Synechococcus sp. PCC 7335: one gene and its partner. Each later gene encodes a partner of the first gene's protein in a complex. Links are inferred from orthologs where the notes say so. Each region holds a gene or a part of one and is shown on either strand. Other genes may lie near its edges.

Region 1 (5,511 bases):
GTGGAGACGGTGCCGCCGGTGGTGAGGTGGGCTCGCAACGAGGGCTGAGCGGAGTCGAAGCCTGGCATAGCAATTTTGTACTGAGCGGAGGGACCATTGGCTTGGCTTAGTGGTCTATCATGAAGCAATGTTTTTGCGGGTTTTTGCGTAGACTGAACCTTGTCTGAATCTCTCATATTGCACCCTACTAATGCCTCCTTCAAAAAAGAAATCAAACCAGGATCAGTCCGCTACGAAAAGTACTGCCCAAGTAGAGAAGACTAAGAAGAAGACGGCAGCAAAGAAAACTGAGGGCCAGGAGGTCAGTGCGTCGATGCCGAAGAAGGCTAGGAAGGTTGCGCCAGCGTCGAATGGGCATGGGCCAATTGATCTATCAGTCAATTTATCGGATACGAAGAATTTGATTCGAATTAGGGGGGCTAGGCAGCATAACCTTAAGGATATAAATCTTGATTTGCCTAGAGACAAGATGGTTGTGTTCACTGGTGTTTCGGGCTCTGGGAAGTCTTCTTTGGCGTTTGATACGATCTTTGCGGAGGGTCAGCGGCGCTATGTGGAGTCGCTGAGTGCCTATGCTCGTCAGTTTTTGGGTCAAGTTGACAAGCCAGATGTGGATGCGATTGAGGGGCTAAGTCCGGCTATTTCAATTGACCAGAAGTCTACGTCTCATAACCCGCGTTCTACGGTAGGGACGGTGACGGAGATTTACGATTACCTAAGATTGTTGTATGGGCGCGCAGGGCAGCCTCATTGTCCTCATTGCGATAGATCGATCTCTCCACAAAGTATCGATCAGATGGTGGATCAGGTGATGGAGTTGCCAGATGGAACGCGATTTCAACTGTTGGCGCCGGTGGTCCGGGGAAAAAAGGGGACACATCAAAAGCTATTGTCTGCATTGGCGGCTGAGGGTTTTGTTCGGGTTCGGATAAATGGTGAACCGCGTGAACTGGGTGACAATATTGAGTTAGATAAAAACAAGAAACATGATATTGAAGTGGTTGTTGATCGCTTAGTGAAGAAGGACGATCTTCAAGAGAGATTAGTCGATTCTTTGGCGACTGCGCTAAAGCGCTCTGAGGGGATTGCGATTATTGATGTTTTACCGGCTCGACAGACGGAACAGTCGGAAAAGTCGGCGCCAGCAGTGCCAGAAGAGATTGTTTTTTCTGAGAATTTTGCCTGCCCAGAGCATGGCGCGGTGATGGATGAGCTATCACCTCGATTGTTCTCTTTTAATTCGCCGTATGGAGCTTGCCCAAACTGCCATGGGCTAGGAAGTTTGCAGCGGTTTTCTGAGGAGCTAGTGGTGCCCGATCCAAAGGTGCCGGTTTATGCTGCGATCGCTCCCTGGTCAGAAAAAGACAACACTTACTATTTCTCACTGCTCTACAGCGTTGGTCAAGCTTTTGGCTTCGAGCTACAGTCTACTTGGGCTAGCCTAGAAGAATCTCAAAAAGAAGTGATCTTGCATGGATCAAAAGAGAAGATCTACATAGAAACAGACTCTCGCTATGGTAGGAACAAAGGCTATCATCGCCGATATGAAGGGGTACTGCCGATGTTGCAGCGCCAATATCAAGAAGCCTCTTCTGAGACATATAAGCAGAAACTAGAGAAATACCTTGTCGATCAGCCTTGTGAAGTCTGCAATGGCACGAGGCTAAAGCCTGAATCGATCGCGGTGCGGATTGGTCCATATACGATTAAAGATTTTACGAGCGTTTCTGTACGAGAATGTCGTGAAAGAGTCTACGAACTAGTGGGTGAAAATGGCAAAGCACCAAAACTCACCGCTCGCCAGATGGCTATTGGCGATCTCGTCCTCAAAGAGATAAAAGCCCGTCTGACTTTCTTATTAGATGTCGGTCTTGACTACCTAACCTTAGACAGAACAGCCAGGACCCTTTCGGGCGGAGAAGCACAAAGAATTCGACTCGCCACCCAGATTGGCGCAGGACTGAGTGGTGTGTTGTATGTGCTCGACGAACCGAGTATTGGGCTACATCAAAGAGACAATGATAGATTGTTGAACACGCTTCAAAGACTCAAAGGATTGGGTAATACTCTGATTGTAGTGGAGCATGACGAAGACACGATGCGAGCAGCCGACTATATCGTTGATATTGGTCCTGGCGCTGGCATTCATGGTGGGCAAATCGTCGCTCAAGGCCAGTTAGAAGATATCCTCAACTGCAAAGCGTCACTGACAGGTGCCTACCTCTCTGGTCGTCAAAAGATTGATACGCCTGTCAAACGCAGACCTGGTAACGGACGCAGCATCCAAATTCGTAATGCCCACCTCAACAATCTTTGCAACATAGACGTCGATATTCCGCTGGGTAAGTTCGTTTGCATTACGGGCGTCAGTGGTTCTGGAAAGTCGACTTTGATTAATGAACTGTTGCATCCAGCCATTCGCCACTACTTCGGCAGCAAGATTCCGCATCCAGCAGAGATGGACCCGATCAAGGGATTAAAGGCTTTGGACAAAGCAATTGTGATTGATCAGTCTCCTATTGGCCGAACGCCCAGATCGAATCCTGCAACATATACTGGCATCTTTGATGTTGTTCGCGATTTGTATACGGAGACCATTGAGGCAAAGGCAAGAGGATACAAGCGCGGACAGTTCTCTTTCAATGTAAAAGGGGGACGCTGTGAGGCCTGCGGTGGCCAGGGTGTGAACGTAATTGAGATGAACTTTCTGCCGGATGTGTATGTGGTGTGCGATGTATGTAAAGGAGCGCGCTACAATCGCGAGACTTTGCAAGTGAAATATAAGGGAAAGAACATTTCTGATGTGTTGGAGACCACAGCAGAAGAAGGCTTAAAGTTCTTTGAGAATATCCCGAAGGCAGCGAGTCGATTGCAGACGATGGTGGATGTGGGCCTTGGCTATGTGCGGCTAGGCCAGAAAGCGCCGACCCTCTCAGGCGGTGAGGCGCAGCGGATGAAACTGGCCAGTGAGCTGGCTAGAAGATCGACAGGGAAAACGCTGTATTTGATTGATGAGCCGACTACAGGATTATCTTTCTATGATGTGCACAAGCTGTTGGATGTGGTGCAGCGTTTGGTAGAGAAGGGTAATTCGGTCATTATGATCGAGCACAATCTAGATGTGATTCGCTGCTGTGATTGGGTGATTGATCTAGGGCCAGAGGGGGGCGATCGCGGCGGCAAAATTATCGCTCAGGGCACTCCAGAAGACGTCGCTGCCACAGAAGGTTCGTATACTGGCAAATATCTGAAGGAAGTACTCAGGCAGCATCCGCCGCAAGAAGATTGATCATAGATCAAATCCCGTTCTCGTCAGATAATCCGAGACTTCATGTACGAATACTCGCGCCTGTTCTAACAATGCAGAAGCTAGCTTCTGATCTGGCTTTAGCATTTCGCCATGATCATTAACCTGCCGTTCGTCAAAAGCACGATGTAGACTGCGAGAGAATTCCTTCGCAAAGATCCCCGTCTTGACAAATTCACGATCAAATAAGCTCATAACACCGCTATGCTTAGAGGTACCCAAGCCGCGAGTTGCCAACAGGCCCAAAAGAGCGTAGAACATTGCATAGTAAGAACGATTAATGCTACCTCTGAAGGCAGTAGATCTTAGCAGTAACTCTGCCTCTCTCAGCGTTTCTTGAGCTTCATCTAGACGGTATCTAACCAACAAATGCAGCTGGTTGCTCATGTCACAACAATGCCTTCTTCAAAGACCTTAGTCAGTAGCGGACTAGCGCCTACTGCTTCTGTTTGTAGTTGTGCCTCCGTGACGACGAATGTAGAGATGACGCGATCATACTCAAAGCCCACTTCCCACGCTAAGTCGTGAATTTTTTCTCGGAGGGGACGATCTAGATCCGATAGCTTGATGAATACATCCAAATCTGACTCTTCTCTAGCATTGCCCTCAGCTCGCGATCCAAATATTCGCAAGTCTAATATTGATGCGATGTTCTTCAGGCGATCGCGAAACTCTGAGACGATTTGACGATCAGATGCTTGCACTGTACTTCGCCTCCTTCAAGACTGCGTCCGATGTTCCTAATCCTATCGCTTTCGTTGGTCTGTTGACAGCCGTAGGTGTTCATTTGGTTGATGGACTAGGTGGGCAATCGCGGTGGTCAAATCATTGCCAAAAGGCACCCCAGAAGACGTCGCTGCCACAGAAGGTTCGTATACTGGTAAGTATCTAAAGAAAGTGCTAGCCCAGCATCCGCCGCCAAAAGGCTAACTGCTATGGTACAGACGCCGCTAAGACCCAATACGCTCTCACTTGAGCTGCCAACAGAACTATTGCTAACGGTGACTGATGAGCAGTTTGAAGTGCTCGCGATCGCAAACCGTGAGCTGAAACTAGAAAGAACCGCCAAAGGAGAGCTGATAGTGAACCCACCAACCGGATGGGAGACTGGAGAGCGCAACCTTAGCATTGTTGCTCAATTGGGCACATGGGTTGAGAATAATTATGTGTTGGGCAAAGGCTTTGAATCCTCAACGGGCTTCAAGTTATCGAACGGTGCTACTCGATCTCCTGATGCGTCCTGGGTGAGTCAAGCAAGATGGAATGCTTTGAGCGCTGAGCAAAAGCAAGAAACCTTTGCACCTATTTGTCCTGACTTTGTAGTAGAGCTGCGTTCTGACTCGGACACGCTAAAACCTCTTCAGGATAAAATGCGTGAGTATATGGACAACGGTGCTAGGTTAGGTTGGCTACTTGACCCAAAGAATAGAAAGGTAGAAGTCTATCGAACCGGGCAACCGATGGAAATTTTAGAAGCACCGAGCGAGCTTTCTGGGGAAGATGTTCTGCCCGATTTTGTGCTGAAGCTACGTCGTATTTGGACTTGACACCATGATTGCCATCCCTCAGCCTCGCCGTATGACTGCTGACGAATACCTCGTATGGGAATCGCGCCAAGAAATTCGCCATGAGTACTGTGATGGCGAAGTGTTCGCTATGACGGGTGGAACAAAAGGGCACAACAGAGCCGCTTTAAGCTTGTATAGCGAGCTAGTGAGTCAAGTAGATGCGGATGGGTGTGAAATCAACATCTCTGATGTCAAGGTCAAGGTAAACGAAGGGCTTTCGTATCGCTATCCCGATCTGGTGGTGAGCTGTGATGAACGCGATAAGAGCGAAGTAGAGTTCTATCAGTTCCCAAAGTTGATTGCAGAAGTGCTCTCTGATAGCACAGAAAACACAGACCGAGGAGATAAGTTTCAAGAATACATTCAAATTCCGACGCTTGAAGAGTATGTGTTGGTTAGTACCAAGCGGATGCAGGTAGAGTGTTTTCGGCGTGGGGAAGGGCGGATGTGGTTGTATTTTGCCTACAAAGAAGGTGAGACGGTTGAGATTGCGAGTATGGGCGTTGAGCTGCCGATTGAGAAGCTGTATCGGAATGTTCGGTTGGATACTGTGGAAGCAGAACAAACTTCGTAGCTAGCAATAGGGCATTGCGGTATGCTGCGACTATAAGCTTTGACAGTATGGCAATATGACTG
Region 2 (6,076 bases), 1.6 Mb from region 1 along the record:
AACAGGGATCGACAGCAAGCTAGAAAATATCGCCACTGACGAAGGCTGGCTAGCAACTTTTCCGATGCATGACTGGGTCGGTGGCAGAACCTCTGAGCTATCTGCGGTTGGGCTACTGCCAGCGGCGTTACAAGGTATTGATATTCGCGACATGCTAGCTGGGGCCAAAGAAATGGACGAAGCTACTCGCGTTCATGATTTGCGCACAAACCCAGCTGCTTTGCTAGCGCTCGCCTGGTACTTTGCTGGCAACGGCACCGGTGAGAAAGACATGGTAGTGCTGCCCTACAAAGACAGCCTGTTGCTGTTTAGCCGTTACTTACAGCAGCTAGTAATGGAGTCACTTGGTAAAGAAAAAGACCTAGATGGCAACACGGTTTACCAAGGCATTGCAGTCTATGGAAACAAAGGCTCAACCGACCAGCATGCTTACGTTCAGCAGCTTAGAGAAGGTATTCCCAACTTCTTTGCGACTTTGATTGAAGTGCTTAAAGACCGTGAAGGGCCATCGGTGGATGTTGAGCCAGGTGTGACCTCTGGAGATTATCTATCAGGTCTATTGCAGGGGACTCGCCGAGCCCTATCAGAAAACGACCGTGATTCGATCACAATTACGATCCCCGAAGTTTCGCCCAAGATGGTAGGTGCGTTGATTGCACTATACGAGCGGGCAGTGAGTCTGTATGCCAGCCTAGTCAACATCAACGCTTATCACCAGCCAGGTGTAGAAGCAGGAAAAAAAGCAGCAGCAGACGTCCTATCGCTGCAAACTAAAGTGAAGGAAGTCGTCAAAGCTTCGGACAGTGCGCTTTCTTTAAACGAGATTGTTGAAAGGATGGACGCACAAGACAAAATAGAAAATGTCTATAAGATTGTGCGTCATCTAGACGCCAATGGTCGCGAATTGAAGATCGAGGGAAGTCCTAGCGAACCAGCTAAGTTGAAGGTGAGCGTTCGCTAGTAAATGATCGCCTAGCAGTAACACGCCTCAGTAGCTGCTAGTGCGGATTCGTTTGGTAGTGATATCGGTAGCCATAACCGCACGGTCAGATTGAGCAATGCCTTCTAGAATAATTACTGGCAGTGGTTTTGGACTGCTGCTAGTGGTTTGCTCTTTGAGTTAATTTTTCATGGCGTTTTCTTCGATTACTCGTGCGATCGCACGTTCCCCCCTAGCCCAAGAGCTGGTTGCAAAATTAGAAAAGCAGCAAACCCTGACGATTACAGGCGCACCTAGACTCCCCAAAGGACTCGTCAGCTCAGCCTTAGCACAGACGCAAAATAAACCGATGCTGGTGGTTACAGCCACCCTAGAAGAAGCGGGTAGATGGTCGGCGCAGCTAGAAGCTATGGGCTGGGCTACGGTTGCTTTTTATCCCACGTCAGAGTCTTCGCCATACGATGTATTTGACCCTGAATCAGAATTGATTTGGGGTCAGCTTCAAGTCCTCTCTGACTTGATTAATGGCAAAGCAAACCCAGAAAATATGCCGCTAGGGTCAAAGCACCTAGGCACGATGGCGATTGTTACAACCGAGCGAGCGCTGCAACCGCATCTCCCCCCGGTCGAAGCCTTTCGTCCGTACTGCTTAGAGATCACTTTGGGCATGGAGCTTAATTTAAAAGATCTCGGGTTGAGCTTAGCTAAGTTGGGCTATGAGAAAGTCTCTTCTGTTGAAGTAGAAGGGCAGTGGAGTCAGCGGGGAGACATTATCGATGTTTTTCCCGTGGCAGCAGAATTGCCAGTGCGTATGGAGCTGTTTGGCGATGAGCTAGAGCGCCTGCGAGAGTTCGATCCAGCTAATCAGCGATCGCTTGACAAGATCGAAGCCCTGCTGTTGACAACGACTGACTACGGCCCGTTGATTTTATCGGCGTTGGAAGAAAAAGAACTGCTAGAAGATCTACTGACTGAAGAGTCCCAAGAAACCTTTGCGGCGACTGGCAAAATAGAGGGTGCCCGTCGATTTATGGGACTAGCGTTCGAATCGCCTGCGTCTATCTTGGACTATCTACCGGACGACACGCTAGTGGTAATCGATGAGCCTGCCCAATGTTTGGCTCACGCTGAGCGCTGGATTGAGACGGTCGAAGATCGTTGGCAAGAGGCGCTAGATGCCTTTGAAGCAGATGTAGAAATTCAGCTACCTTCAGGTGGCTTGCCCAAAGTTCATAGGCCGTTCTCTCAGGCGTTAGAAGAGATTGAGCTTTTTCAGCGGATTGAAATTTCTGAACTGGCTGAGGAGGGAGTTGGGCTAAATTTGGCTAGTCGACCCGTGCCAATCCTGCCGCATCAGTTTGGCAAGCTAGCAGATATCTTGAAGGAAGAGCGCGATCGTAAGTTTTTCCCTTGGTTAATCTCTGCTCAGCCTTCTCGCTCTGTCGCTTTGCTACAAGAGCACGATTGCCCCGCTCAATTCATCCCTAACCCTAAAGACTTTCCAGCCATTGACAAGCTGCAAAATCAGCGCATTCCGATTGCGGTCAAATACTCGGGGCTAGCCGAACTCGAAGGCTTTGTTCTACCTACCTTTCGCATTGTCGTTGTCACTGATCGCGAATTCTTCGGACAGCACACCCTAGCCACACCTAGCTATGTTCGAAAACGGCGGCGCGCTGCTTCTAAACAGGTCGATCCGAATAAGCTACGGCCCAAAGACTACATCGTTCACCGCAATCACGGTATCGGTCAGTTTCTCAAGCTTGAGAGTCTGACAGTCGATAAAGAGACCCGCGAATATCTTGTTATTCAATACGCTGATGGCCTGCTACGTGTGCCCGTCGATCAGATGGGATCGCTCTCACGCTACCGCACTTCGGTAGAGCAAAGACCGCAGCTAAATAAGATGACGGGCAAAGCCTGGGAGAAAACCAAGGGCAAAGCACGCAAAGCCATCAAGAAAGTGGCGGTCGATTTACTCAAGCTCTATGCCCAGCGATCACAAATGCAAGGCTTCACTTATCCCGAAGACATGCCTTGGCAGCAAGAATTAGAAGACTCTTTCCCATACAACCCTACACCCGATCAGCTCAAAGCCACTCAAGATGTCAAACGGGATATGGAAAGCGATCGACCGATGGATCGTCTGGTCTGTGGGGACGTAGGCTTTGGCAAGACCGAAGTTGCCCTGCGTGCCGTTTTCAAAGCTGTGACGGCTGGGAAGCAAGTAGCGCTGCTCGCACCAACAACGATTCTGACGCAGCAGCACTACCATACGCTGAAAGAGCGCTTCGCACCGTACCCTATTCAAATCGGGCTGCTGAACCGTTTTCGTACGGCTAAAGAGCGTAAAGACATTCTGCTAAGGCTGATTTCCGGCGAATTGGATGTGGTTGTCGGCACCCATCAGCTTCTGGGTAAAACGGTAAAGTTCAAAGATCTCGGGCTGCTAGTCGTAGACGAAGAGCAGCGCTTCGGGGTGAACCAAAAGGAAAAAATCAAGGCAATGAAGGCCCAAGTAGATGTGCTGACACTCAGCGCTACGCCAATTCCTAGAACCTTATACATGGCTCTTTCTGGCGTCCGGGAGATGAGTTTGATCACTACACCCCCGCCTTCTCGCCGTCCGATCAAGACTCACTTATCGCCTTACGATCCTGAGAAAGTGCGCACCGCAATTCGACAGGAGCTCGACCGGGGCGGACAAATTTTTTATGTCGTACCGCGCGTAGAGGGCATTGAGGAAGTGGCTGGTCGGATTAGGGAAGCGGTGCCGGGGGTTCGACTGGCGATCGCGCATGGCCAAATGCCCGAAGGTGAACTCGAAGCTACTATGCTCACTTTTAGCAACGGCGACGCGGACCTGATGGTCTGCACCACTATTATCGAATCAGGACTTGATATCCCTAGAGTCAACACCATCATCATCGAAGACTCACAAAAATTTGGTCTCTCGCAGCTCTATCAGCTCCGTGGTCGGGTCGGCCGATCCGGTATTCAGGCTCATGCCTGGTTACTTTTTCCCAAACAAAACCAACTGTCTGACAAAGCGCGTAAGCGGCTTAGAGCCATTCAAGAATTTACCCAGTTAGGATCGGGTTATCAGCTAGCCATGCGCGATATGGAGATTCGTGGAATCGGCAACCTACTTGGCGCTCAACAATCAGGGCAGATGGAAGTCATTGGCTTTGATCTCTATATGGATATGCTAGAAGAATCTATTGCTGAGATTCGCGGTCAGGAAATTCCCCAGGTAGATGAAACCCAAGTCGATCTAAAAGTGACTGCTTTTATTCCTGCTGACTACATTCCTGAACTTGACCAGAAGATGAGTGTCTATCGATCTCTAGTAGGCGCTAGCACTAGACGTGAGCTGATAGAAATTGTGGCTGATCTAAACGATCACTATGGCAGCTTGCCATCGGCTGTTGGTCAGCTAGTCAAGGTCTTAGAGCTTAAGCAGATTGCCAAGCCGCTCGGCTTCTCTCGAATTAGAACTGAAGACAAGCAGCACGTCGTACTCGAAACGCCGATGGAAAAACCTGCTTGGGCCCTACTGCATGAGAAGGTACCTGCACATTTGCGCTCTCGCTTTGTCTATGCTCCTGGCAAAGTGACCGTACGCGGCTTAGGGGCCGTGAAGCCAGAGAAGCAGATAGAAAATCTAATTGAATGGCTTGGGCACATGCAAACTGCACTACCAGAACCTGCTTTTTCTAGATAGGTGTTACCTAGAACTCGTCATTGCCATACGCCATTGGCGCTTCGTTGTCTCGCTTAGAGCCAAGTAGGTTCAAATCATTGACGCGGATGACTGGACTCGTTCGAGTTGCGCCCGTGCTGCGATCCTGCCAGCTATCCAACTTCAAAGAACCCGTAACTCCAATCAGGCTACCCTTACGTACATAGTTCGCTGCGACTTCGGCAGGCTTACCCCAAATTTCTATATTGAACCAATCAGGTTGGTCGCTATTACGGCTACGTCTATTTACTGCCAAACCAAACTTTGCTAGCACATTGCCAGACTCAAAATAACGAACTTCAGGGTCACGACCCACTCGTCCAACTAAAGTCACTACATTTACGCTCATAAGTGTCAGCCCACGTCCTTCTCTAACAAGCTGCCATACTACAGTAAACTACGGCTACCTAAAACAAGACTATCGATATACCTAGTCTATGCAGAGCCATTTTCATAGAGTCAGCTCCACAGAGCTACACTAGTACAAATCTACTATTATAGTTATTCTACTACAGCAGCGAACAAATGATCTGACTGACGACCTACTCTTATAGACACCTTAGCTTTCTTAAACAATTGAGAGATAGGCGATTGAATAAGAGTGATCTACGTCATATTGATTAGGACTTGAATCTATAGCGCAACCGTATAGAGCCGGAAATATCGACTAGACGCGCGATATGAAACGTAATAAGATTCATTCTGATTGCTAGAAATATCAGTATCAACCGCTATTACGGACCCTTAACTTGTGGCCTTATTTGATCGCTTTTCCCGCTCTCGTAACATGGGTATCGACCTTGGTACAGCAAATACCCTCATCTATGTTTCAGGTCAGGGAATCGTTTTGCAAGAACCTTCGGTAGTTGCCATTGATGAAAGTACCAGACGTCCTCTTGCCGTGGGGGAAGCTGCTAGGCAGATGCTAGGACGCACACCGGGTAACATTCGAGCTATTCGTCCGCTCCGAGACGGCGTGATTGCAGATTTCGATACTGCAGAGGTGATGCTAAAACATTTCATACGCCAGATACATGAGAACAAAGGCTCAGTCTCTCCGCAGGTGGTCATTGGTATTCCTAGTGGCGTTACGGGTGTAGAGCGTCGAGCGGTGATGGAAGCGGCCTTGCAAGCAGGGGCGAGGGAAGTGTCTTTAATCGATGAGCCCGTAGCTGCGGCAATTGGAGTAGGATTACCTGTCGATGAGCCCACCGGCAACATGATTGTCGATATTGGCGGCGGGACAACCGAAGTTGCCGTCCTTAGCCTTCAAGGCATAGTACGTAGCGAATCGGTGCGAGTGGCAGGCGATAAGCTCACTGATTCGATCAAGCAGTATATGAAGAAGGTGAATAATCTCGATATTGGCGATCGCACTGCAGAAGAGATCAAAG

The links. Proteins that work in one complex are often made in the same cells at the same time.
Region 2: the proteins of uvrA (region 1) and mfd are in contact, whole or in part, in a crystal structure (PDB 4DFC), measured with the Escherichia coli proteins. The link is inferred for Synechococcus sp. PCC 7335 from one-to-one orthologs.

Annotation. Positions count from the first base shown.
Region 1 is NZ_DS989904.1:2,279,360-2,284,870, forward strand. The notes cover bases 1-3,489. They hold uvrA (excinuclease ABC subunit UvrA), read left to right. Parts: upstream 1-313; coding sequence 314-3,289; downstream 3,290-3,489. Other genes in these bases: codA (cytosine deaminase), read left to right, coding at 1-48; S7335_RS09840 (HEPN domain-containing protein), read right to left, coding at 3,290-3,489. Also shown: more of S7335_RS09840, read right to left, coding at 3,490-3,694; S7335_RS09845 (nucleotidyltransferase domain-containing protein), read right to left, coding at 3,691-4,011; S7335_RS09850 (Uma2 family endonuclease), read left to right, coding at 4,243-4,854; S7335_RS09855 (Uma2 family endonuclease), read left to right, coding at 4,859-5,449; S7335_RS09860 (NACHT domain-containing NTPase), read left to right, coding at 5,505-5,511. UniProt on the Escherichia coli protein: The UvrABC repair system catalyzes the recognition and processing of DNA lesions. UvrA is an ATPase and a DNA-binding protein. A damage recognition complex composed of 2 UvrA and 2 UvrB subunits scans DNA for abnormalities.
Region 2 is NZ_DS989904.1:3,885,043-3,891,118, forward strand. What follows is about bases 811-4,864. They hold mfd (transcription-repair coupling factor), read left to right. Parts: upstream 811-1,130; coding sequence 1,131-4,664; downstream 4,665-4,864. Other genes in these bases: S7335_RS16355 (glucose-6-phosphate isomerase), read left to right, coding at 811-961; S7335_RS16365 (single-stranded DNA-binding protein), read right to left, coding at 4,672-4,864. Outside these bases: more of S7335_RS16355, read left to right, coding at 1-810; more of S7335_RS16365, read right to left, coding at 4,865-5,031; S7335_RS16370 (rod shape-determining protein), read left to right, coding at 5,470-6,076. UniProt on the Escherichia coli protein: Couples transcription and DNA repair by recognizing RNA polymerase (RNAP) stalled at DNA lesions. Mediates ATP-dependent release of RNAP and its truncated transcript from the DNA, and recruitment of nucleotide excision repair machinery to the damaged site.